4 regions of the Martinezella lusitana genome follow, and region 4 is predicted to be linked to each of the others. Evidence: riboswitches for the same ligand, from Rfam matches in the RefSeq annotation. Region 4 holds a riboswitch; each other region holds the start of a gene.
What was found. A riboswitch is a leader RNA that binds a small molecule or an ion and turns the genes downstream of it on or off. The one in region 4 is predicted to bind cobalamin.
Positions count from the first base shown of each region.

Region 1 (5,602 bases), 1.2 Mb from region 4:
TGATCCTGCGCATCAGGTCCATCTCGATATCCGAGCGGATCGAGGCCAGTTCGTCGCGCTTCAACTGTCCGATGCCGTGCTCTGCGGAGATGGAGCCGTTATGCTTCAGCACCAGCCCGTGAACGATCTCGTTCATGTCGTGCCAGCGGCCGATGAACTCTTCTTTGTCGGCGCCGACGGGCTGGGAGATATTGTAGTGAATATTGCCGTCACCCATATGGCCGAAGGCGCAGATGCGGGCGCCGGGCAGGGCCGCCATTACCGCCGCCTCTGCTTCAGCCATGAATTGCGGGATCAGCGCGACCGGCACGGAAACATCGTGCTTGATCGAGCCGCCCTCGGGCTTCTGCGCGTCCGACATGCTCTCGCGCATGTGCCATAGCGCCTTCTGCTGTGCCTCGGAGCTGCCGATGGTCGCGTCCTGGATCAAGCCGGCCTCATAGCCCTCTTCCAGCAGTGTCGTCATCATCCGCTCGGCGGTCTCGGCCGAATCCGAAGTGGAAACGTCGATCAGCACGTACCAGGGATGAGCCGTTTCCAGGGGATCGCGCACGCCGGGGATGTTGCGCACGGTGAACTCGACGCCGATGCGCGGCATCAGTTCGAAGCCGGTCAGCGCTGTGCCGCAGAGGCCGGATGCGTTCTTGAACAGGGTCAGCGCATCGTCGACCGACTGTATCCCGGCAAAGGCCACCTGATGACCAAGTGGTTGCGGGAAGAGTTTTAGCACCGCGCCGGTGATGACGCCGAGCGTACCCTCGGCGCCGATGAAGAGATCGCGCAGGTCATAGCCGGTATTATCCTTCTTCAGGCGGCGCAGCCCATTCCAGATTTCGCCGGTTGGCAGCACGACTTCGAGCCCGAGGCAAAGCTGGCGCATGTTGCCATAGGCGAGAACGGCGGTGCCGCCGGCATTGGTGGAAAGGTTGCCGGCGATGCGGCACGAGCCTTCCGAGCCGAGCGACAGCGGAAACATGCGGCCATGCTCGGCTGCGGCCTTATGCACGTCGGCCAGAATGCAACCGCCATCGACGACCATGGTGTTGCCGACCGGATCGATGTCGCGGATACGGTTCATCCGTTCCAGCGATAGGAGGATGTCGGAGCCGCCCTCGCGTGGCGTCTGGCCGCCGACAAGGCCGGTATTGCCGGTCTGCGGCACGATCGCCGTACCGGTCTCGCTGGCAAGCTTCAGGATCGCGGAGACTTCTTCCACGGAGCCGGGCTTGAGCAGCATCGGTGATGCGCCGTGATAGAGCCCGCGGTTCTCGATCAGATGCGGGGCAATATCCGCAGCCTCCCTCAACGCGTGCTTTTCACCGACGATGGCGGCGAAGCGATCGAGAAGGGCGGAGGAAGGGGCGGCGCTGCTCATGGCGTATCCTTTGCCGAATTGCGTGTGATCGGATTTACTCTCTCGGCGCGGCTGCGCGTTGCAGCCGGTCGTTGATGGCCTCGCCGAGGCCCTCGTCGGGAATGCTGGAAAAGGCAATGGTCGCAGCACCGCTGGCATCGGCGCGCTTCATGAAGTCGAAGAGATTGGCGGCGGCCTCGGTAAGATCGCCGGATGGGCTGAGGTCGAGCACGACAGCCGCCGTCTCGATGCCGGCAATATCGGGCCTGCCAAAGCGGATCAGCGCTTCGCCGGCGGAAACGGCGGTCGCATCGAGCCGCACCGCGGCACCCGGCGCATAATGCGAGGCCAGCATCCCCGGCGCTTCGATGGTCGCTGACGCGCCGTTCTTGCGCTTCAGAGGCTGGCCCGCGACCCGCTCGATTTCGTCTGCCGCCAGCCCGCCGGGCCTGAGCAGGCGCATCTCGCCGTTCTCCACCTTGACGATGGTCGACTCGACGCCGACGACCGAAGCCCCGGCATCGAGGATCAGCGAAATCCGCTCGCCGAGATCGTCATGGACATGATCGGCGTTGGTGGCGCTGATCTTGCCGGATGTATTGGCGCTGGGAGCGGCAAGCGGCCGTCCGAAGGCGCGGATCAGCTCGCCGGCAAAGCCCTGCGGCACGCGGATGCCGACCGTATCGAGCCCGGCGGTCGCCAGCGGGTGAATGTCGCTCTCTGGGCGCAGCGGCAGCACCAGCGTCAGCGGACCGGGCCAGAAGGCTTCCGCCAGCTTTCGCGAGACGGGATCGAAGATCGCGTAGCGTTCGGCCATGGCGAGGTCGCTCATGTGGCAGATCAGCGGATTGAAGCGCGGCCGGCCCTTGGTCTCGTAGATGCGGGTGATGGCGGCGGGATTGGTGGCATCGGCGGCAAGCCCGTAAACAGTCTCGGTCGGTAGCCCGATCGGCAACCCCTCGGCAAGGGTGGCCGTCGCCGCCGCTATTGCCGCCTCTGGATGCTGGAGAATGTCTATATGTCGCGCCATGACCTGACCGATTGTCGTTCAGGCCGTTCTTATGCTTTTCGAGTTTGGGGATCAATGATCAAAGCTGGCGAATGATGTCACGGAGCTGTTCGTTGCGTGCGCCGAGCAGAAGCACATTGCGGATGGCGATCTGTGGATCATGGGTGTGGAAAAGCACGCCGTTGCCGCGCACCTCGCGATTGATCGTCAGCTTCTTCTTCGAGGCATCCTCATCCGGCCTTATGGCGACGGCGAAATACATCCGCGAATATTTCAGGCTGATGTCTTCGAAGAAATTATCGTTCTGGCCGAGGCGGGCGAAGAAATTGGCGATGTAGAAGGCCCAGCTCACTTGCTCATACTGCGCGAATTGTGTCCGCGCAGCAGTGACGTGGCAATAGCCGAGATGCGGCGTATCCCTGAGCGTGTGATGGAAGATCAGTTTTGGAAAGCGGATCGACTGGTGAAAGCTGTTGAGGCGGTCATGGGTCGTCTCGCCGGCGCTTCTGAGCTTGCTAGCCGTGCGTTCGGCCACTTCCTCGAAGGTGAGGTAGCGTCGCTCCTCAGCGAGCCAATGCGTCTTGTCTCGATTGATGCGGCCGGTGCGCAGGAATTCCGTATACCCGGGTGCCGGCAGCGTCGGCTCCGGGTCGGCGGGTTTCTTGGCATCGAAATATCTGAGCTTTGCCATGCCGGCTCGCCATGGAGGTCTGGATAGCGAAGGATAGATCATCTAGCTTGAGCCGGGCTTGCTGATGGATCGCTGAGGAGGATCAGAACCATGTCCGGCATCACCGATCTCAAGTTGCTGCTTGTCGGCATGAAGCCTGATCTCGTCGAGGGCGAGTTCGTCTATTGTAGCGTGCCCGCCTCGTCGCTGGCGGATTACATCCACCTGAATCCGGTTGGACTGTTTCAGGAGAGAGAGGGTGTGACGCTGATCTTGCCGGTCGAGGCGGCCCGACAAGCGGGGCTTCCGGCCGAGCCTGCGATGCGGATGATCACTCTCGAAATCCACTCCTCGCTGGGAGCCGTGGGTCTCACGGCTGCGCTTGCGACGGCGCTGGGAAACGAGGGGATCAGCGCCAATGTCGTTGCCGGCTATTATCATGATCATATCTTCGTGCCGGTGGCCGATGCCGGGCGTGCAATGGCTGCACTACAGGCGCTTTCGGCAGCGCAGCTCCCGCGTTGAAGCCGCCCAGTGACGAGCCTGTCGCAATCAAGACAAAGCGGCGCAGATGCAGAGCGGCTCAAGCGGAAAATGATGCTGGCTGCGGGAGCATAACGATTTGAATTATCTTCCGATATTACGGCTGAGCGGTCTCTCCGAAAATCTTCTTTCGTCTGTCGTCAATTTCGAAGCCGATGTCGCATTGCAGCAGAGCGGCGGGCGGGGCGAGGATTATGATGACATCAATCTCAAGGTGCCGCCCGCTAGGGGGCGGAGAATTGGGAAGCCGGTCGAAATCCGGCGCTGCCCCCGCAACGGTGGTGGAGTGAAGCATGGCGAATAAAACCACTGGGCTGAGACAGCCTGGGAAGGTGCCATGGGGTTCTCTAGAGAACCGCTCCAGAGCCCGGAAACCAGCCTTGGGGAGATATGGTTTACTGACCGCGGCGGGTGGTCGGGACATTGCTTTGGGTCGTTCTCAAGCGGCCACGCATGTCCTCTGCCTGCTCACCGGTACTGCGCGAGGATAGGCAAATGGATATTAGCACCAACGTTTTGCGGCAATTGAAGAACCGCCGCGAGGGCTTCAGCCTGGAGCAGCCCTTCTACACCGATCCGGATTATTTCAAGCTCGACATGGAGACGATCTACTATCGCGACTGGCTGTTCATCGGCCATGATTGCGAAGTGCCTCGTGCCGGCAATTATTTCACGGTCCAGATCGGCGATTATCCGGTCGTCATCGTTCGCGGCCGCGATCAGGTGATCCGCGCCTTCCACAATAGCTGTCGCCATCGCGGCTCGCGCGTCTGTTCCTCCGAGCGCGGTTCTTCGGCAAAGCTGGTCTGCCCCTATCATCAGTGGACCTACGAGCTTGACGGGAGCCTGCTCTTTGCCCGCCATATGCCGGAGGATTTCAACAAGAGCGAGTTTTCGCTGAAGCCGGTCCATTGCGAAAGCGTTGGCGGCTATGTCTTCATCTGCCTTGCAGAACAGGCGCCGGACTTCGCGCCGTTCCGCGCCATGGTCGAGCCCTATCTCGTCCGCCACCGCCTCGGCGAGACCAAGGTCGCCTTCGAAAGCACGATCATCGAGAAGGGCAACTGGAAGCTCGTGTGGGAAAACAATCGCGAATGCTATCATTGCGCGGCCAACCATCCCGAGCTCTGCCGCACCTATCCGGAAGCACCGAGCGCGACCGGCGTGCAGGGCGCCAAGGACGATCCGGTGATTTCGGCGCACTGGGCGAAGTGTGAGGCGTCGGATCTTCCAAGCGAATTCCGCATGTCGCCGTCCGGCCAGTTCCGCGCCGCACGCATGCCGCTCATCCAGGATGCCGAGAGCTACACCATGTCGGGCGCGCGCGCCGTGCAGCGGCCGCTCTCCAAAGATGTGCTGGAAAGCCATATCGGCACTTTGTTGCTCTTCCACTATCCGTCGACGTGGAATCATGTGCTCGCCGACCATGCGATCACCTTCCGCGTGCTGCCGCTCGGTCCCGAGCAAACGCAGGTCACGACCAAGTGGCTCGTCAACAAGGACGCGGTCGAAGGGGTCGACTATCATATCGACGAACTCACCCACGTCTGGACCGAGACCAACGATCAGGACCGCCGGATCGTCGAGGAAAATGCCTTCGGCATCCGCTCCCCCGCCTACCAGCCCGGCCCCTATTCGCCGGAAGATGAAGGCGGCGTGATGCAGTTCGTCGAATGGTACGCGAATTTCATGATCAACCGGCTGCAGGGCGATCAGGCCAAGCTGTCGGCGGTCGCCTGAGTTATGAACATGACCGTTTCCCTCCGCCATCAGCACTTGGACCAGATGAAGCCCTGGACCGACAGGCAGCATCTGCTCGAATGCCTTTCGGCAACGCCGGAAGCACCCGATGTGATGACCTTCACCTTCCGCTCCGACAAGGACAACTGGTTCCGCTATCTGCCGGGCCAGTTCGTCACTCTGGAGCTGCCGGCGGCTGCGGAGCCGGTCATGCGCACCTACACGCTGTCCTCGACCCCGTCGCGGCCCCTTTCCGTCGCCATCACGGTCAAGGCGCAGAAGGACA
Region 1 is NZ_CP050308.1:3,371,493-3,377,094, forward strand. It holds gene HB780_RS29980 (FAD-binding oxidoreductase) at 1-1,375, opposite strand, end outside; gene HB780_RS29985 (L-threonylcarbamoyladenylate synthase) at 1,410-2,384, opposite strand; gene HB780_RS29990 (DUF6656 family protein) at 2,443-3,054, opposite strand; gene HB780_RS29995 (ACT domain-containing protein) at 3,145-3,558, shown strand; cobalamin riboswitch at 3,772-3,973, shown strand; gene HB780_RS30000 (aromatic ring-hydroxylating oxygenase subunit alpha) at 4,072-5,316, shown strand; gene HB780_RS30005 (FAD-binding oxidoreductase) at 5,320-5,602, shown strand, end outside.
Region 1: another riboswitch for cobalamin. It lies ahead of HB780_RS30000 (aromatic ring-hydroxylating oxygenase subunit alpha); the one in region 4 lies ahead of cobU (bifunctional adenosylcobinamide kinase/adenosylcobinamide-phosphate guanylyltransferase).

Region 2 (5,602 bases), on a different replicon from region 4:
AGCACCTTCAGCGGTTTGCTGCCAAGGCCACGTTCAACCGCCGCAGCCCAGGCAGTCAGTTCCGGCCCAGGGGGAATGCGATGGCCGAAAGCAAGATCGAAGGTTTTCGACCGCTCCGACCAGTATTCGCGGATATCTTCCTTGAGATGATAATTACGGCCCTGCATGTTTACGACGCCTTGGCCTTGATTCCTTTGAGCTCAGCGTCATCGATGATCCGCAATGGCCCGCACGGAACCGCTGTCGCCCGATAGCGGATGAAGCAACCGCCGTCGCTATCGTGCTCCACCTCGACATCCACGCCGAACACATCGCGGATGCATTCGCCCGTCAGCACCTCACGCGGCGTCCCGAGTGCCACCAACCGTCCACTGTTCATGACAGCAAGGCGATCGCAGAACATGGCGGCGTGATTGAGATCATGCAGGGCCGCGACCACGGTCAGATCCTGACGGCGCACGAGATCCAGCAAGCCGATCTGGTGTCCGATGTCGAGATGGTTCGTTGGCTCATCAAGAAGCAGGATTTTCGGCTGCTGCGCAAGCGCACGGCCGATATGCAGCCGTTGGCGCTCGCCGCCCGAAAGCGTGTGCCACAGCCGGCCGGAAAGATGGAGCATGTCGACATTGGCAAGGGCGGCCTCGACGATCGCGTCATCCGTCGCCGACCAGGGCGATAGCGCGCCCAGATAGGGCGTGCGGCCGAGTTCAACGGCCTGTCTGGCCGTGATCCGCTCGCCGGTCTCGGCCTGTTGTTCCACCAGGGCCAGACGCCGGGAGAGTTCGCGCCGACCGAGAGCGCGGATCGGCGTGCCGTCCACAAAAATCTCCCCGGTCTTTGGCTTGCGGATACCGGAGAGCATCATCATCAGGCTGGTCTTGCCCGAACCGTTCGGCCCGATGATCCCAAGAAACTCGCCTGTGCGGACATCCAGCGATATGTCCCGAACGATAGCTTGCCCACCGGCATTCCACGAAACATTCCTTGCCGACAGGGTCATGCGCGCGCCCTTTTCTGGCTCAAAATCAAGGCGAAAGCGGGCGCGCCGACAAGAGCGGTGATCACCCCGATCGGCAGGACCTGGCCGTGGATCAGGGTGCGCGACAGGATGTCGGCCGCGATCATGAAGATGGCACCGATCAGGGCTGCTGCCGGCAGAAGTACACCGTGGCGGACGCCTACCAGCATCCGCGCAGCATGCGGAATGACCAGGCCGACGAAGCCGATGGAGCCGACGATCGACACCATCACGGCGGTCATCATGGCGGATGTGCCGACGAGCACGAGATAGGTGCGGCGCACCGAAATTCCGAGCGAGGCCGCCGATTCCGCACCGAAGGTAAAGGCATCGAGCGACCGCGCATGCCAGAGGCAAATGACGAGCCCGAACAACGCGGCCGGAATTGCCAGCCAGGCATCCGGCCAACGCACGCCGGAGAGATTGCCAAGCAGCCAGAACATGATGCCGCGCGCCTGTTCGGCCGTCGCTGCCTTGGTGACGATGAAGGAGGTGAGCGCGTTGAAGAGCTGCGAGCCCACGACTCCGGCAAGAATGATCGCGGCCGTCCCCCCTTCCCGCCCTGACGGCCAGCAAGGCAACGAGCGCGAAGGCGACGAGCGCGCCGAGGAAAGCCCCCATCGGCATCGTCAGGACGCCCGCGCCCAGACCGAGGATCGCGACACCGACGGCGCCGGTGGAGGCGCCAGCGGAAATGCCGAGAATATAGGGATCGGCCAGCGGATTGCGCAGAAGCGATTGCAGCACAACGCCGGACAGGGCGAGTGCTGCCCCGCAAGACGCTCCAACGACCGCGCGGCTCAGCCGATAGCTCCACACGATGCCCTCATCGATCGGCTCGAGCGGATATCCGGCACCCCAAAGCCGATTGGCGACGGTCTTGGCGACAGTTTCAAACGGGATCGAGGTCTCGCCGATCGCCGCGCCCAACCAGAGCGCGGCAACGAGAACGGCGAGCGCCAAGGCGATTGTACCCGTTCGACCGATCGATGAAAGGGCGTGGTTCACTGCGTCAGGCCAGCTGCAGCGATGGCGTCAGCAAGCGCCTCAATGCCTTCGATCGTACGGATGGTCGGGTTCATCGCCTGCGCATCCATCTCGAAGACATGGCCGCTTTTAACGGCGGGCATCAGGCTTGCAACAGGATCCTTTTCCAGGAATTTACGCTTGGCCTCCGCGCTATCCAGCGGATAGCGGCGACGCTCCATCGCAGCCGCGACGATCATGCTTGGATTGGCCTTGGCAATGGTCTCCCAGCCGACGGTCGGCCATTCATCATCGGTCTCGATGATATTCTTGATGCCGAGCGCCGACATGATGTAGCCCGGTGCACCATTGCGGCCCGCCACATAGGGATCGGCGTCCTTGGCACTGGAAAACCAGAAGACTGCGGAAAGCTTGCCCTGTGCGGAAGCGACCTTGGCGCGGGCTGCCGCTTCGCGCTGTTTGAGATCCGCGACCACTTCCTCGCCTTTGTCCTGCACATTGTAGATCTTCGCGAGATCACGGATTTCCTGATAGACGAGATCCATGGTGAAGACCTGATGACGGACGCCATCGCTGGAGCCGGAGTTTTCCTTGCCGACGCAATCGGACGGCGAGGTATAGACAGGGATGCCCAGCTCCTCGAACTGTTCCGGCTTAGCGACCACGCCTTCGGGGCCTACCTGCCACTGGAACTGAACCGTGACGATATCCGGCTTCTTTCCGACGACGCTTTCGAAACTTGGATCGTTGTCGGCAAGGCGTTCGATCTTGGCATTGATGTCTTCATAGCCCTTGAGGACCGGCCCGACCCAGAGCGCGGTGCCGACCACCTTGTCGGCAAGGCCCAGACGATAGAGGATTTCAGTCGTGCTCTGTCCGATAGAGACCGTGCGCGACGGCGCTTTCTGGATGGTGATCTGCCGGCCGCAGTTCTGGAGCGTGAGAGGGTAGCTGGTTTCCGCCGCCCCCGCCTGCCCGGGCAGGCTGGCTGCGATCAAGGACATAGCGCACAGGGCAGCGCGCAATGGCCGCTTGAAAATGGTCTTCATCATAATTCCCCGAAGTGATGTGAACGCCGCCCGGAAAGGGCGGTGGTGAAGGTCAGAATGCCCAACAGGCATTCCGAACAGTCGAATGATCGTCAAAATTCGGGGAAGGCAGCGCACCAAGGCGCTGCGAAGCGTAAAGGATAGTCATGTCCTGCTCCTGTTTCGGGCATCCCCGCCCGTGACAATGGATAGATCTTCGACGGCAGGTCTCCTGGCTCACGGATATCAGTCGTCCATCTGCCTTCCCGCGCCCGATTGGCGCAGTGGCACGGCACCTTTCGGTGCCACGAGGATGGACGGTAATCCGCTTACAGTTGCGGGGGCAGCCACGGTCTTGGTCCCTTTTGGGTCGTCCGCACCGTGTTCCCTATTAATCCCCTCGGAGTCATCGTCGGGGAACCGTCGCGTCCAGTTATGCCAAGGTCCGTGGTTGCGTCAAGCCGTGAAGACGCCCACTTGAAAATACCCCTCGCGGCAAAGCCTCCGACCGTCGTCGATCTCACTATCATGGCAGATCCAGTTAGTAATGTAATAACGTTACGTTTGCTATCAAACTTTCTGACGCCTGTCCAGTTCGCACGATCCAATCTGTGAAACGCTGGGAATTATTAGCAGATACCAGCACTATTAAGCAGTGCCATATCAAGCAGTGCCATGCCTGACGGCCGGCTGAAGGCTCCGCACGGAAACTATAATCCGGCTACGGATCACATTCATTCTCTTGGCAGGCCTTCCGGCCGGAGATGCTTCTTGAGTGCGGCGATGCGGAAGATGGCATTTGGGGCGCCATACCCTCGGTAACCACCGCGCTGAACGATCTCGAAGAAGAAGCCCTCTCCGAAGGTGCCGCTATAGAGCTGAAAGAATTCACCTTGCTCGTCACAGTCGTACAGAATGTTCTCTGCCTTCAGCCGCTCGGTCAGTTCCGGATCGAGACCAAAGCGAGCTTCGACGTCGTCGTAATAATTTGGCGAAATGGGCAGAGGCTGAAAACCGTTCTTCCTCAGCGCCTCGGCGGTCTTGAATATGTCGTCGGTCTGGAAGGCAAGGTGCTGCACGCCGGAGCCGAACTTTTCCGCGATGAAGTGACCGGCGAGCGTGCGGCGGTTCTCCGCGCCGTTCAGCGTGATCCGCAGCGTGCCAGCGTCATTCTCCACCACCTGACTGCGCACGACACCTGCCGGATCGATGATATCGACCATCGGCGTCTTCCGTGTCTCGAAGATCGACGTATAGAACAGCAACCAGGTCAGCATTTCCTCATAGGCGACTGTCTGGGCAATATGGTCGACGGTGCGTAGCCCAGCGGGCTGGACTGCGGCTTTGTCGTCAAAGGGAATGAAGTCGATCTCGGAAAAATGCCCGAGATCGGTCTTATCGTCGAGGAAATAGATGAGACCGCCGCCAACCCCACGGATCGCCGGTACGTCGAGTTCGCCCTCTGCGACTGGCTGGCTGAACGGCTCCGCATCGAGCGCCCTGGCACGCGCCAAAGCTGCTTCCGCGTCATCAACAACAAGTGCCACCGCATAGGCCAAAGTGCCGTGCACGGCGAAGGAGGAATTGGCAAAACCCCCATCGTCGGTATTGACGAGAATCCGGATATCACCCTGTTGAAAGAGGCTCACCGTTTTCGTCCGGTGCATGGCAACCTTGCGGAAACCCAGCGTGCGCAGAATGCCGATGAGATCGTCCGCGTCCTCCTCGTCGGCGGAAAACTCCACGAAACCAACACCTTTGACGGAAACCCGATCAGGCATGGAGGCAACGGTGAGACCGCCGGCGTTGGGGTTGCGGCGCGCCTGGTCGCCGAGATAGATGAGGGATCGATGACCATCTGCGGCGATCGCCCGCGACGAGCCGCCACGAAACTGGTCGTTGAAGATCTCCAGCGAGAAATAACCGTCATAGCCGGTCTCGGCGACAGCCGTCGCAAAGGCCGTCACCGGCAGATCGCCCTCGCCCGGCATATTGCGGAAATGCCGGCTCCAATAAAGCAGGTCCATGTCGATGAGCGGCGCATCCGCAAGCTGAACGATGAAGATCTTGTCCTTCGGAATGGAACGGATCGAGTTGATGTCGATCTTGCGCGACAGTGTGTGAAAGCTATCGAGGATCAGGCCAATGTTCGGATGATCGGCCCGGCGCACGATCTCCCAGGCGTCGCGGTGGTCGTTGATGTGCCGGCCCCAGGCCAGCGCCTCATAACCGACCTTCAGGCCGCGTTTGGCGGCGCGCTCACCGAGCTCATGAAAATCGGCCGCCGCCCGGTCGATGCCGCCGAGCGAGGCCGGAGAGACATTGGAGCAGACCAGCACAAGATCGGTGCCGAGTTCCTGCATGACATCGAACTTACGTTCCGCCCGGTCGAAGGTCCGAGACCGAAGCGGCTCCGGCATGCCCTCAAAATCGCGGAACGGCTGGAAGAGCGTGATCTCCACCCCGTGGTCCCGCACCATACGCCCGACATCGGCCGGACTGCCGTCGAAGGCCAGGAAATCGTTCTCGAAGATTTCCACCCCGTCGAAACCCGCCCGCGCGATCGCTT
Region 2 is NZ_CP050307.1:1,125,244-1,130,845, forward strand. It holds gene HB780_RS08225 (class I SAM-dependent methyltransferase) at 1-167, opposite strand, end outside; gene HB780_RS08230 (ABC transporter ATP-binding protein) at 170-1,000, opposite strand; partial or broken gene HB780_RS08235 (FecCD family ABC transporter permease) at 997-2,026, opposite strand; gene HB780_RS08240 (ABC transporter substrate-binding protein) at 2,023-3,054, opposite strand; cobalamin riboswitch at 3,239-3,472, opposite strand; gene HB780_RS08245 (bifunctional sugar phosphate isomerase/epimerase/4-hydroxyphenylpyruvate dioxygenase family protein) at 3,768-5,602, opposite strand, start outside.
Region 2: another riboswitch for cobalamin. It lies ahead of HB780_RS08240 (ABC transporter substrate-binding protein); the one in region 4 lies ahead of cobU (bifunctional adenosylcobinamide kinase/adenosylcobinamide-phosphate guanylyltransferase).

Region 3 (5,602 bases), on a different replicon from region 4:
CGGTTTCGAACAGTGTTCGAACCCGCTCTGTCGCGGGCTTCCATTCCTGTTCGGTGTATTTGTCGAAATAGTCGCCGGAGGCGTATTTCGAATTCTCGAACCCCTTGAAACTGCGCGCCCGTTCCACCGCCAGGCGATTGGAGGCGCGGATGGCGTGATAGGTCACCGTATAGAAATAGATATTGGTGAAATCGACGCCTTCCTCGGAACCATAGAAAATCCGCTCGCGGGCGAGATAGCCATGCAGGTTCATCTGGCCGAGGCCGATCGCATGGCTCTCATCATTGCCCTTTTCGATCGAGGGCACCGACGAGATGTGGCTCATGTCGGAGACCGCCGTTAGCGACCGTATTGCCGTCTCGATCGTCTTGCCGAAGTCGTCTGAATCCATGGCAGCAGCGATATTCAGGGAGCCGAGATTGCAGGAAATATCCTTGCCCATATGCTCGTAGGAGAGATCGTCCATGTAGGTGCTTGCCTCGCTCACCTGCAGGATTTCGGAGCAGAGGTTGCTCATGGTGATGCGCCCGGCGATCGGATTGGCGCGGTTCACCGTGTCTTCGAACATGATGTAGGGATAGCCGCTCTCGAACTGGATTTCGGCGATCACCTGGAAGAAGTCGCGCGCCTTGATCTTCTTCTTGCGGATGCGGTTGTCGGCCACCATCTCGCGGTATTTCTCCGTCACGGAAATTTCCGTGAACGGCACGCCATAGACACGCTCGACGTCGTAGGGCGAGAACAGGTACATGTCCTCGTTGTTCTTCGCGAGTTCGAAGGTGATGTCCGGGACGACAACGCCAAGCGACAGCGTCTTGATCCTGATCTTCTCGTCGGCATTCTCGCGTTTGGTGTCGAGGAACCGCATGATGTCGGGGTGATGCGCGTTCAGATAGACCGCGCCCGCTCCTTGCCGCGCGCCGAGCTGGTTGGCGTAGGAGAAGCTGTCTTCCAGCAGTTTCATCACCGGAATGATGCCGGATGACTGGTTTTCGATGTGCTTGATCGGCGCGCCGGCCTCGCGGATATTGGTGAGTGACAGCGCGACGCCGCCGCCGCGCTTGGAGAGCTGAAGCGCCGAATTGATCGAGCGTCCGATGGACTCCATGTTGTCCTCGACGCGCATCAGGAAGCAGGAGACCAGTTCGCCGCGCTGCTTCTTGCCGGCATTGAGGAAGGTCGGGGTTGCCGGCTGGAAGCGGCCGGCAATGATTTCGTCGACCATGTCTTTCGCCAGCGATTCATTGCCTTGCGCCAGGGTCAGCGCGACCATGCAGATGCGGTCTTCATAGCGCTCGAGGTAGCGCTTCCCGTCGAAGGTCTTCAGCGTATAGCTGGTGTAATATTTGAAGGCTCCGAGAAATGTCGGGAACCGGAATTTCTTCGCATAGGCGTGATCGAAGAGGTCGCGCACGAAGTTGAAGGAATATTGGTCGAGAACCTCGCGCTCGTAATAGCCCTCGGTCACGAGATAATCGAGCTTCTCCCTGAGGTTATGAAAGAAGACGGTGTTCTGGTTGACGCGCTGGAGAAAGTACTGCTTTGCCGCCAGCCGGTCCTTGTCGAGCTGGATTTTGCCACCCTCGTCGTAAAGGTTCAGCATGGCGTTCAGCGCATGATAGTCGAGTTGCGTTTCGGTGGCCTTTACCGGGCGTTCGAGCGTGAGCGTGTCCAAAATCGTTCCAATCCATCTCTGACATTGGCGACGTCCTCTTCCGTGCCGATCAGCTCGAACCTGTAAAGATACGGCACCTGGCATTTGGCGGAGATGATGTCGCCGGCGATCCCGAAGGTCGCTCCGAAGTTGCTGTTGCCCGCGGCGATCACGCCTCGGATGTTCGATCGGTTCTCCGTCTCGTTCAGGAAACGGATCACCTGTTTTGGAACCGCGCCCTTGCCGCTGTCGCCGCTATAGGTCGGCACCACGAGGACGAAGGGCTGGTGGACACGGAAAAGCTCATCCTGACGAACCGGTATTCGCACGGCGTCCAGGCCAAGCTTGCCGATGAAGCGATGGGTGTTCTCGGACCGGCTGGAAAAATAGACGATCTGCCCCATCGATGGCTGTCTCATCAGGCAAGCGCGCTGATCATGTCGGGCCGGAAGCCCGCCCAATGCTGTTCGCCGGCGACGACCACCGGGACCTTGCGGTAGCCGAGGCCCTGCACCAGTTCGAAAGCGGCATTGTCGGTGGAAACATCGACGACCCGGTATGCGATGCCGTGGCGGTCGAGTGCTCGTGTTGTTGCTGTGCATTGGACGCAGGCGGGCTTGCTGTAGACGGTGATGCTCATGATTGTCCTCGTATCTTTGAAAGTCACACGATATCGTCCAGACATCCGCCGATGCCCGTTCGAAGAAAATGAAGATGGGTCAGCACACGCCCGGATTCGGACGTGGATGTGCGGCTACTCGCGCAGGGACTGGTTTGAAAAATTCGACATGGACTTCACCCCGAAGTTGACTGATCGCAGGACCTCGGGGAAGCGTGCACGAACGGAGTCATTCCGCTGTACATCGCGACCTTCCGGACACCCCGCCCGTGGACGTTTTGTTTGAGGCAGGTCTCCTGGCTTGCGGGTCGTTGCATCAATCCTCACCTTCCCGAAACATCATGCTTCAGTGGCTTTCGGTGGATAGATGCTCGCCGCTTACAGTTGCGGGGGCAGCTCCGGAATTGCGGCGCCCATTATGGGCGGTCGCGCACCGTATTCCCGTCTTAGCCCCCAACCCTTGCGAATCGGAAGAACCTCGAACACTACATATGGTAGACGAGGTTGGAATTTCGTCAATCGATATGATGGCGCGCCGTCACGTTTCGTGGGGATAGAGCAAAGCCGCCCTTGGGGGAGACGTTGTTTCATTTCATTCCGTTGCTTCTCCCGGTGGGCCACGCTCCCGTGCTTGCCTTCACTGCTGGCAACCCTAGTTTTATGCTCGGGGAGGCGCTGCATCGTGGAAGCGATGCCTTGGGGGCGATCACGTTGGGATTGTATGAACGGCCTGTTCGGATAGCGTTCATGTAAAATGCAATATCACCGAATCATGCCATCGATATAAAAGTGAGGAGCGAAGGATGTTTGGACGTTTTGCACGAGTTTCTTTTCTTGCATTGGCCGGCCTGGCCGCAACGCAATTGATGCCGTCTGCCGCCATGGCGCAGAATTTCGGTGATGACGACGGATACAGGCAGCCGCCAAGGTGGGATCGCCGGCAGGATCAGAACTGGGACGGCCCACGGAGAGACCGTGACCGCGGGGGCTGCGGCCGGCGCGAACTCATGGACGCCGCCCGCCAGGAAGGTTTCCGACGCATTGATTCGGTCGAAAACAACGGGCGACGCATTGTCGTCCGTGGCTGGAATGATGGTGGCCCCGACCGTATGGTTTTTGCCAATCGACGTGGCTGCCCGGCCCTCAATTAAGGCTCACGCATCATCCGCCGTGACCAATGTAGCCGGCGGGCTAAAGCATAGCGTCAAGGCACGATTTCGATCGTGCCTTGACGACGTTGAACTGATTGATGTCCCCGGCATTGCGGGCTATCCGAGCGTATCGGCCATTCTGATGAGGTCGGCGACGGAGCCAGCCTGCATCTTGCGCATCGCCTGGCCGCGATGAACCTTCACGGTGATTTCGCTCAGGCCGAGTTCGGCTGCGATCTGCTTGTTGAGGCGTCCGAGGGCGACAAGCGCCATCACCTCACGCTCGCGCGTTGTCAGCGTCGCAAACCGCTCCCGCAGATCGGTCGTCGCAGCGTCCTGGCGAAGTCGGACGCGATCTTTTTCCAAAGCTTGCCGAATGGCGTCGAGGAGATCCTGCTCCCGAAAGGGCTTGAGCAGAAACTCCACCGCGCCGGCCTTCATCGCCCTGACCGACATCGGCACGTCGCCATGGCCGGTCAGGAATATGATGGGCAGGGGATTGCCGGTCCTTGCCAATTCGTCCTGGAAATCCAGGCCACTTGCATCCGGCATCCTGACGTCGAGGACAAGGCAGGAGGGGCCATCGGATCGTCGATGGTTGAGGAAGTCCCGTGGCGATGCGAAGCTGCTGACGTCGTAGCCGACCGAGCGCAGGAGGCTGTCCAGCCCATCCCGGACGGACGGATCGTCATCGATGACATAGATGGTCGGTTTTTGCTCCGGCATGATCATCCTCTCGTTCCGGCAACCGACGGCAGGATGAAGCCGAACACCGCGCCATGCGGGAAGTTGGGCGCTGTATAGACCGTGCCGCCATGCGCCTCGACGATCGACCGGCTGATCGCCAGCCCCATTCCCATTCCTGTTGTCTTGGTCGTGAAGAAGGTTTCGAACATCCTCTCGGAAGCGGCAGGCGGCACGCCCGTGCCTGTGTCGCGCACGCTGACCGTTATCTTTCTGCCATCGGCGGCGGCGCTGACCAGCAGCTCGCGCTTCTCCACATCGACGCCCGCCATTGCTTCGATGGCATTGATGACGAAGTTCAGGATCACCTGCTGCAGTTGAACCCGGTCGCCTGTCACTGATGGTAGATCATTGGCGAGTTCGGTGCGCAGCAGGATATGGTTTTCGCGGATCTCACCACGCACGAGCGCCAGCGCTTCGGTGACCGCTTCAACAATGTCGATCCTGTCGCGCGATGGCGCCGTTCGCGCAACCAGACTGCGGACGCGGCCAATCACCTCGCCGGCGCGGCCGGCATCCTTGACGATCCTGTCGAGCGCGCGCCGTGCCTCCTCCTGCTCGGGCGGTGCTGCCGACAGCCAGCGGAGTGCCGCATTGCCATTGGCCACGATTGCGGTGATCGGCTGGCTGACTTCATGGGCGATAGAGGTGCTGAGTTCGCCCATCGTCATGATGCGCGACATCCGCGCGAGTTCGGATTGCGCCTGTCTAGCTCTTGCCTCGGTCGCCTCGATCCTGATCGCCAGATAGGTAGTCGCGCCGATGGCAAGCAGGCTTATGGCCCCGTTCACCATGCCGGATTGGGAATCTCCGTGCCGTGTCAGAAAGTAGCTCGCTATGGTGAGGACGGCACAGGCGATCCCCACGATCATGACGGCCCCGGGCCGGCCGGAGCGCACGGAGATGAGGATCACCGAGACATAGAGCACCGCAAAGGCGATCTCCAGATTGGTCACCGTGTCGGCAACGAAGATCAGGGTGGCGAGCAGCGCAAGGCCCAGCCACAGCAAGGGCGCCTCGACCAGGTATCGCAGGACCTCGCGCCTCATATCGCCTTACCCTTCCTACACGAATCCGCCGCCGCACATGCGACGGCAGGGTGCACGATCGGAAAGCCATGAGCAATGCCGACCATTGAGGTGGGCCAATGGTCGGCGATGATCAAGCATGGTCCTTAACTCGGGTTTTCGAGTGTGAACAGGTCAGCATTCTCGTCGTAAGCGAAATATTCGGCATAACGAGCCCAGTTCGTCACGGCTTTCAGCGTGGTATCGGCATAGTCCTCCGACATGTAATCCTCGAGCTCGTCGCGAAAACGTCGGGCCGGCGCGCGATGCGTCGGCCGCTCGTCGAGGACACGGCGGATATGGGCGGCGAGCGGCACATAGGTGGCGAGATGCTGCTCGAACAGGCGCTTGCGTTCGTCGACGTCGC
Region 3 is NZ_CP050307.1:1,719,773-1,725,374, reverse strand. It holds gene nrdE (class 1b ribonucleoside-diphosphate reductase subunit alpha) at 1-1,603, opposite strand, end outside; gene nrdI (class Ib ribonucleoside-diphosphate reductase assembly flavoprotein NrdI) at 1,645-2,058, opposite strand; gene nrdH (glutaredoxin-like protein NrdH) at 2,073-2,294, opposite strand; cobalamin riboswitch at 2,543-2,769, opposite strand; gene HB780_RS11010 (hypothetical protein) at 3,077-3,424, shown strand; gene HB780_RS11005 (response regulator transcription factor) at 3,542-4,150, opposite strand; gene HB780_RS11000 (sensor histidine kinase) at 4,153-5,217, opposite strand; gene HB780_RS10995 (ABC transporter ATP-binding protein) at 5,343-5,602, opposite strand, start outside.
Region 3: another riboswitch for cobalamin. It lies ahead of nrdH (glutaredoxin-like protein NrdH); the one in region 4 lies ahead of cobU (bifunctional adenosylcobinamide kinase/adenosylcobinamide-phosphate guanylyltransferase).

Region 4 (5,602 bases):
CGATTTTGATCCGTTGCGCGCCGAGCCGGATGTCGATCTGGTCTTCGTTCGCGCCGGCGAAAGGCTGCCTGTAGATGCGGGGCTCGTGATTTTGCCGGGTTCAAAATCGACCATCGGCGATCTCATGGATCTGCGGGCGCAGGGATGGGACCGGGATATCGCCACCCATGTCCGGCGCGGCGGTCGCGTCATCGGCATTTGCGGCGGCTACCAGATGCTCGGCAACGTGGTCTATGATCCACTCGGCATTGAGGGATCGGTCACGGAAACGCCGGGGCTTGGGCTGCTCGATGTCGAGACCGAGATGGCGCCGGAAAAGACCGTGCGCAACAGTATGGCTCAATCCACGGAGTACGACGCGCCGCTTTCCGGCTATGAAATCCATCTTGGCGTGACACGTGGCAACGATTGCGACCGGCCCTCGACCATGATCGACGGCCGGCCGGATGGGGCGCGTTCTGGCGATGGCCTCGTCATGGGCACTTATCTGCACGGGCTTTTCACCAGCGATGCCTATCGGGCAAGGCTGCTGGCAAGTTTTGGCCTGAGCGGCGAGCGGATGGATTACCGCGCCAGCGTCGAGACGGCGCTGGACGAGATTGCCACGGAACTGGAAGCGGTGCTCGATCCGGCCTGGCTCGACAGTCTCGCGGGCTAAAGCTCGCCGGAGACCTCGCGGCGGCGGCGGTCTAGTTCTTCGCTGTAGCGGCGCAAAGTGTAGCTCTCGGTGAGCAGGCCTATCACCTTGCGCTCGATGAGGTCGTTGACCACCACCAGGGCTTCGCTTGCCGTCTGGTCGAACAGGGCAGCGGCCTGCTTGGCATTCATCTGCGGTTGTAGGAAGTCGTTGCGGTGGCGGATGAAGTCGGCAAGGCCGTGCTGCTCATCATCCTTTTCGACCGGGCTAGCATAAATGTCCGGCACCAGCACCATGCCGGCATATTTATCGTCCTTGTCGAGCAGAATGACGCGCTGGGCCGAGCCGATTGGAAAATCGTGCCGAAATTCCTCGATTCGCATGCTGACGCTTGCCGTGTGCACATCCGGACGCATCATCCGCGCGACTGTCAGGTTGCGGATCCAGCCGACGTCATGGGCGCTGCGAATGCTTTCGCCGCGCAAATGGAAGCGCCAGGTGGCGAAGGAATAGCCGAAGGTCGTGCGCACCACCAGCGACGAGGTGATGACGGCGGCCAGCACCAGCGCGGTGATCGGGAAATCGCCGGTGATCTCCAGCGCCAGGAAGGTCATGGTCAGCGGTCCGCCGATGATGGCGACAGCAAGCGAGCTCATGCCGACGACGGCGTAGATGACCGGTGTCAGCGTGGTGTGATCGAAATAAGGGGCGCAATAGGCAAAGATCTTGCCGAGCAGCGCGCCCATGAACAGCGAGGCGAAGAACAGGCCGCCTCGGAAACCGGAGCCGATGGATACCGCGGAGGCAAGCGACTTCAGCAAAAGGAGGCTGGCAAGTCCCCATAGGGTGACTTCACTGCCGAGATTCAGGTGCAGCGCACCGTGGCCGGCGGAGAGAACCTGCGGCGAAATCAGCGCCAGAAGGCCGACGACCAAGCCGCCGAGCGCCGGGCGAAAGGGCGGCGCGATCGAACTCTTGCGTGCCAGCTCCTCGACAAAGGCGACACCCTGCATGATCAGGATGCCGACACCGGCGCAGAAGCCGCCAAGCAGGATGGCCGGGATGTAGTCGGCGGGGACCACGGCACCGAACCGGCCGACATCGATGGTGAAATCATCGCCGGCAAGCATGCGGGCGATGAAGGTCGAAATAAGTGCCGAAACGACGACCGGAGTCAGCGTTAGGATGGAATAGGTGCCGATGATCAGCTCAAAGGCGTAGAAGGCTCCGGTGAGCGGCGCGTTGAAGGCGGCGGCGATTGCGCCGGCAGCACCACAGCCGACCAGCATCCGAAGATCGGCGCGGCGAAACTGCATCTTGTAGCCGAATTTCGAGGCGATGCCGGCGGCGAGCTGCGTGTAGCCGGCTTCCAACCCGACGGAGGCGCCGAAACCGTTGGAGATCAGGTTCTGCACGGCGACAAGGATGCTGTCGGTCAGCGACAGGCGGCCGCCGTGGAGCGCATTGGCTTCGATCGGATCGATCATCGGCTTTTTGCGGGTGCGTGACATAATGAAGATCATCAGGCCGAGCAGGATGCCGCCGGCGATCGGGGCGATCAGCAGCAGCGACTTGTCGGTAATCTGCATGGCGGCCGAGCTCAACCGGTCGTCGTCGGGGATGCCGTAGACGAGGCTATGGAGCTCACGCGATATCAGGCTCATCGCCGTGACGGCGCAGCCGGAGGTCACGCCGACGAAAGCGCCGGCAATGACGAGCCCGAGCTCGCCACGGCGAAAAAGCGCCCTCAGCCGGCTAGGGCTGAAAAAGGCGGAGAGAACACCGAGACGGCGTGGTTGAAATTTCTGCAACATGGGGAACTGACGATAGTTTCGTGCTCAGATGTATATACCTGGCTTCCATAAACTCCTAACATCAAACAATTACGGCAAAAAGACTGCGCGATCAGTGGTTCCCGAGCTATTTTCGCTGTCGGAACAGCGGATGTCGCATCCGCCGCCTTGATTGACTTGCCTGGGCCGAAAGCCTAATCATTGCGGCATAACGAATGGTTCCCGAGCGGCGATCTGCCGCATGGGATGAAAAGGGAATGTGAAGGGGCGGACCCAACTCGGGCGTTCTCATCACAGCCGACCCCGCGACTGTAGAGCGGTCAGGGTTTTCCATCCGGTTTTGGGGGTATTTCGTTGGTAGTCCGCATGGTGCGGGCGAGCGAAAGCAGCTCCAGAGCAGGAAAAGCCACTGGCGTGGCATCGTGATCAACCAGGGCTGGGCGCCTCTATTATCTACGAATCGTCCGCTTTTTCATGATGACCTGCCGGGAAGGCGAGGAAGATCCGCTGGTGCAAGAGCGGGGGCGACCGGTTTCGGTTCGCCTCCGCTTGCCGCACCTCACCCGCGAGCCAGGAGACCTGCCATGCGTACCGGGCGTAAAGCCTATCTTGGGACGCATGTCTCGTTGCCAGCACGGAGGTTGTCATGGCGCCAAACGAATTTTCGCGTGTAAACGCCTGTTTTTCGGGCTTAGCTGCTTTGCGCCGATCTGCCCGTTCGTGCGGGAGCGACAATAGCTGATGCCATCCTCACCATCCCGCGCGGTCTTCGTTCTCGGCGGCGCGCGCTCCGGGAAATCCCGATTCGCCGAAAAGCTGATCTCCGATACCGGCCTTGACCGTCACTACGTGGCGACCGGGCAGGCTTGGGACGACGAAATGCGCGATCGTATCGCACAGCATCGGAACGATCGCGGCGATCTGTGGACGACACATGAGGAGCCGCTCGATTTGACCGCACGTCTGGCGGCGATCGATAGCGTTGGCCGCGCTGTTCTCGTTGATTGCCTGACGCTATGGGTCACCAATCTGATGATGGCCGAGCGCAATATCGCGGCGGAGTTTTCCGCTCTTACCGAATTTCTGCCGAAGGCCAAGTCGCGGCTCGTTCTCGTTTCCAACGAGGTCGGGCTCGGCATCGTGCCGGAAAACCGCATGGCGCGCGAGTTTCGCGACCATGCCGGCCGGCTGCACCAGATGATCGCGGCGGCAAGCGCCGAAGTCTATTTTATCGCGGCGGGACTGCCGCTGAAAATGAAGGGTTGATCCGCATGAGCCAAGAAAAGATTCCCGCCACTGTCATCACCGGCTTCCTTGGCGCCGGCAAGACGACGCTGATCCGCAATCTCTTGCAGAACGCCGGCGGCAAGAAGATCGCCCTGATCATCAATGAATTCGGCGATCTTGGCGTCGATGGCGATGTGCTGAAGGGCTGCGGCGCAGAGAATTGCACCGAGGACGATATCATCGAGCTCACCAATGGCTGCATCTGCTGCACCGTCGCCGACGATTTCATTCCGACCATGACGAAGCTTCTGGAGCGCGACGTGCGCCCGGATCATATCGTCATCGAGACGTCCGGCCTGGCGCTGCCGCAGCCGCTGGTCGCCGCCTTCAACTGGCCGGATATCCGCACCCAGGTCACCGTCGATGGCGTCATCACCGTGGTCGATAGCGCCGCCGTCGCCGCCGGTCGTTTCGCCGATGATCATGACGCCGTCGAAGCCCGCCGCGTCGAGGACGATTCGCTCGATCACGAAAGCCCGATCGAGGAATTGTTCGAGGATCAGTTGACCTGCGCGGACCTGATCGTTCTCAACAAGACCGATCTCATCGACGTCGCCGGCCTTAGCCGTGTGCGTGCCGAAGTTGCCTCGCGCACCGTTCGCAAGCCGACGATCATCGAGGCAAAGAATGGTGACGTCCCCATCGCCATCCTGCTCGGCCTTGGCATCGGCACGGAAGCCGATATCGCCAACCGCAAATCGCATCATGAGTTGGAACACGAGGACGGCGCACCGCACGACCACGACGAGTTCGACAGCTTTGTCGTTGAGCTAGGCCCAATCGCCGACCCCACCTCGTTCATCGAAAAGCTGAAGGGCGTGATTTCCGAACACGATGTCCTGCGTCTCAAGGGCTTTGTCGATGTTCCCGGCAAGCCGATGCGCCTGCAGATCCAGGCCGTCGGCAGCCGTATCGACCATTATTTCGACCGCGCCTGGGCGCCGGGCGAAGCGCGGGCGACGCGGCTGGTGGTGATTGGGCTACATGAGATGGACGAAGGGATCGTGCGCAAATCGATCGAGGCGTCGGTCTAAGGCAGAGCCATGCATCTCCTCCTAGCGCAAAAAGGAACGATCAGCGACGGCGAGGAGGCGATTGATCTTGGTCAGTCGCCGGGCGATATCCTGTTCCTGTCGGCGGCCGATACCGAGCTTGCGGCAATCGCCGCCGCCCACGGGCAGGGGGAGGCTGGCTATTCGCTGCGGCTCGCCAGCCTGATGAGCCTCAAGCATCCCATGTCCGTCGATACCTATGTCGAGCGGACGGTGCGGCATGCGAAGCTGATTATCGTCCGCGCGCTTGGTGGCGCCAGCTATTTCCACTATGCGCTTGAGGCGCTGCATGCCTGTGCTGCGCGCAGCGGCGCTCTTATTGCGGTGCTGCCGGGGGATTCGAAGTCCGATCCGGGGCTGATGCCGTTTTCCAACATCGTGCTCGATGATCTCAACGCGCTGTGGTCCTACCTGATCGAAGGCGGGGATGCGAATTCTCGGGCGTTTCTTGGCTATGCCGAGGCGATGCTGTCGGGGGCGGAGAAGCCGGCAACGGCATCACCGCTGATGAAGGCCGGGATCTGGTGGCCGGGCAGGGGCGTGATTGGGGTTGAGGAGTGGAGAAGCGTCTCCGAATTGGCAGTCCCAGAGGGACTCGAACCCCCCACCATCGTAATCTCGTTCTATCGCGCCCTCGTCCAGAGCGGCGAAACCAAGCCCATCGAAGCCTTGATTGACGTCCTCGTTGCCCAGGGCATGCTGCCGCTGCCGGTGTTTGCCTATAGTCTCAAGGACCCCGTCTCGATCGGCATTCTGGAAAGCGTGTTCACCGAATTGAAGCCGGATGTCGTCGTCAATACGACCGGGTTTGCGGTTTCGGCGCCGGGTGCCGA
Region 4 is NZ_CP050308.1:697,232-702,833, reverse strand. It holds gene HB780_RS17220 (cobyric acid synthase) at 1-658, shown strand, start outside; gene HB780_RS17215 (chloride channel protein) at 655-2,451, opposite strand; cobalamin riboswitch at 2,630-3,031, shown strand; gene cobU (bifunctional adenosylcobinamide kinase/adenosylcobinamide-phosphate guanylyltransferase) at 3,172-3,696, shown strand; gene cobW (cobalamin biosynthesis protein CobW) at 3,702-4,751, shown strand; partial or broken gene cobN (cobaltochelatase subunit CobN) at 4,761-5,602, shown strand, end outside.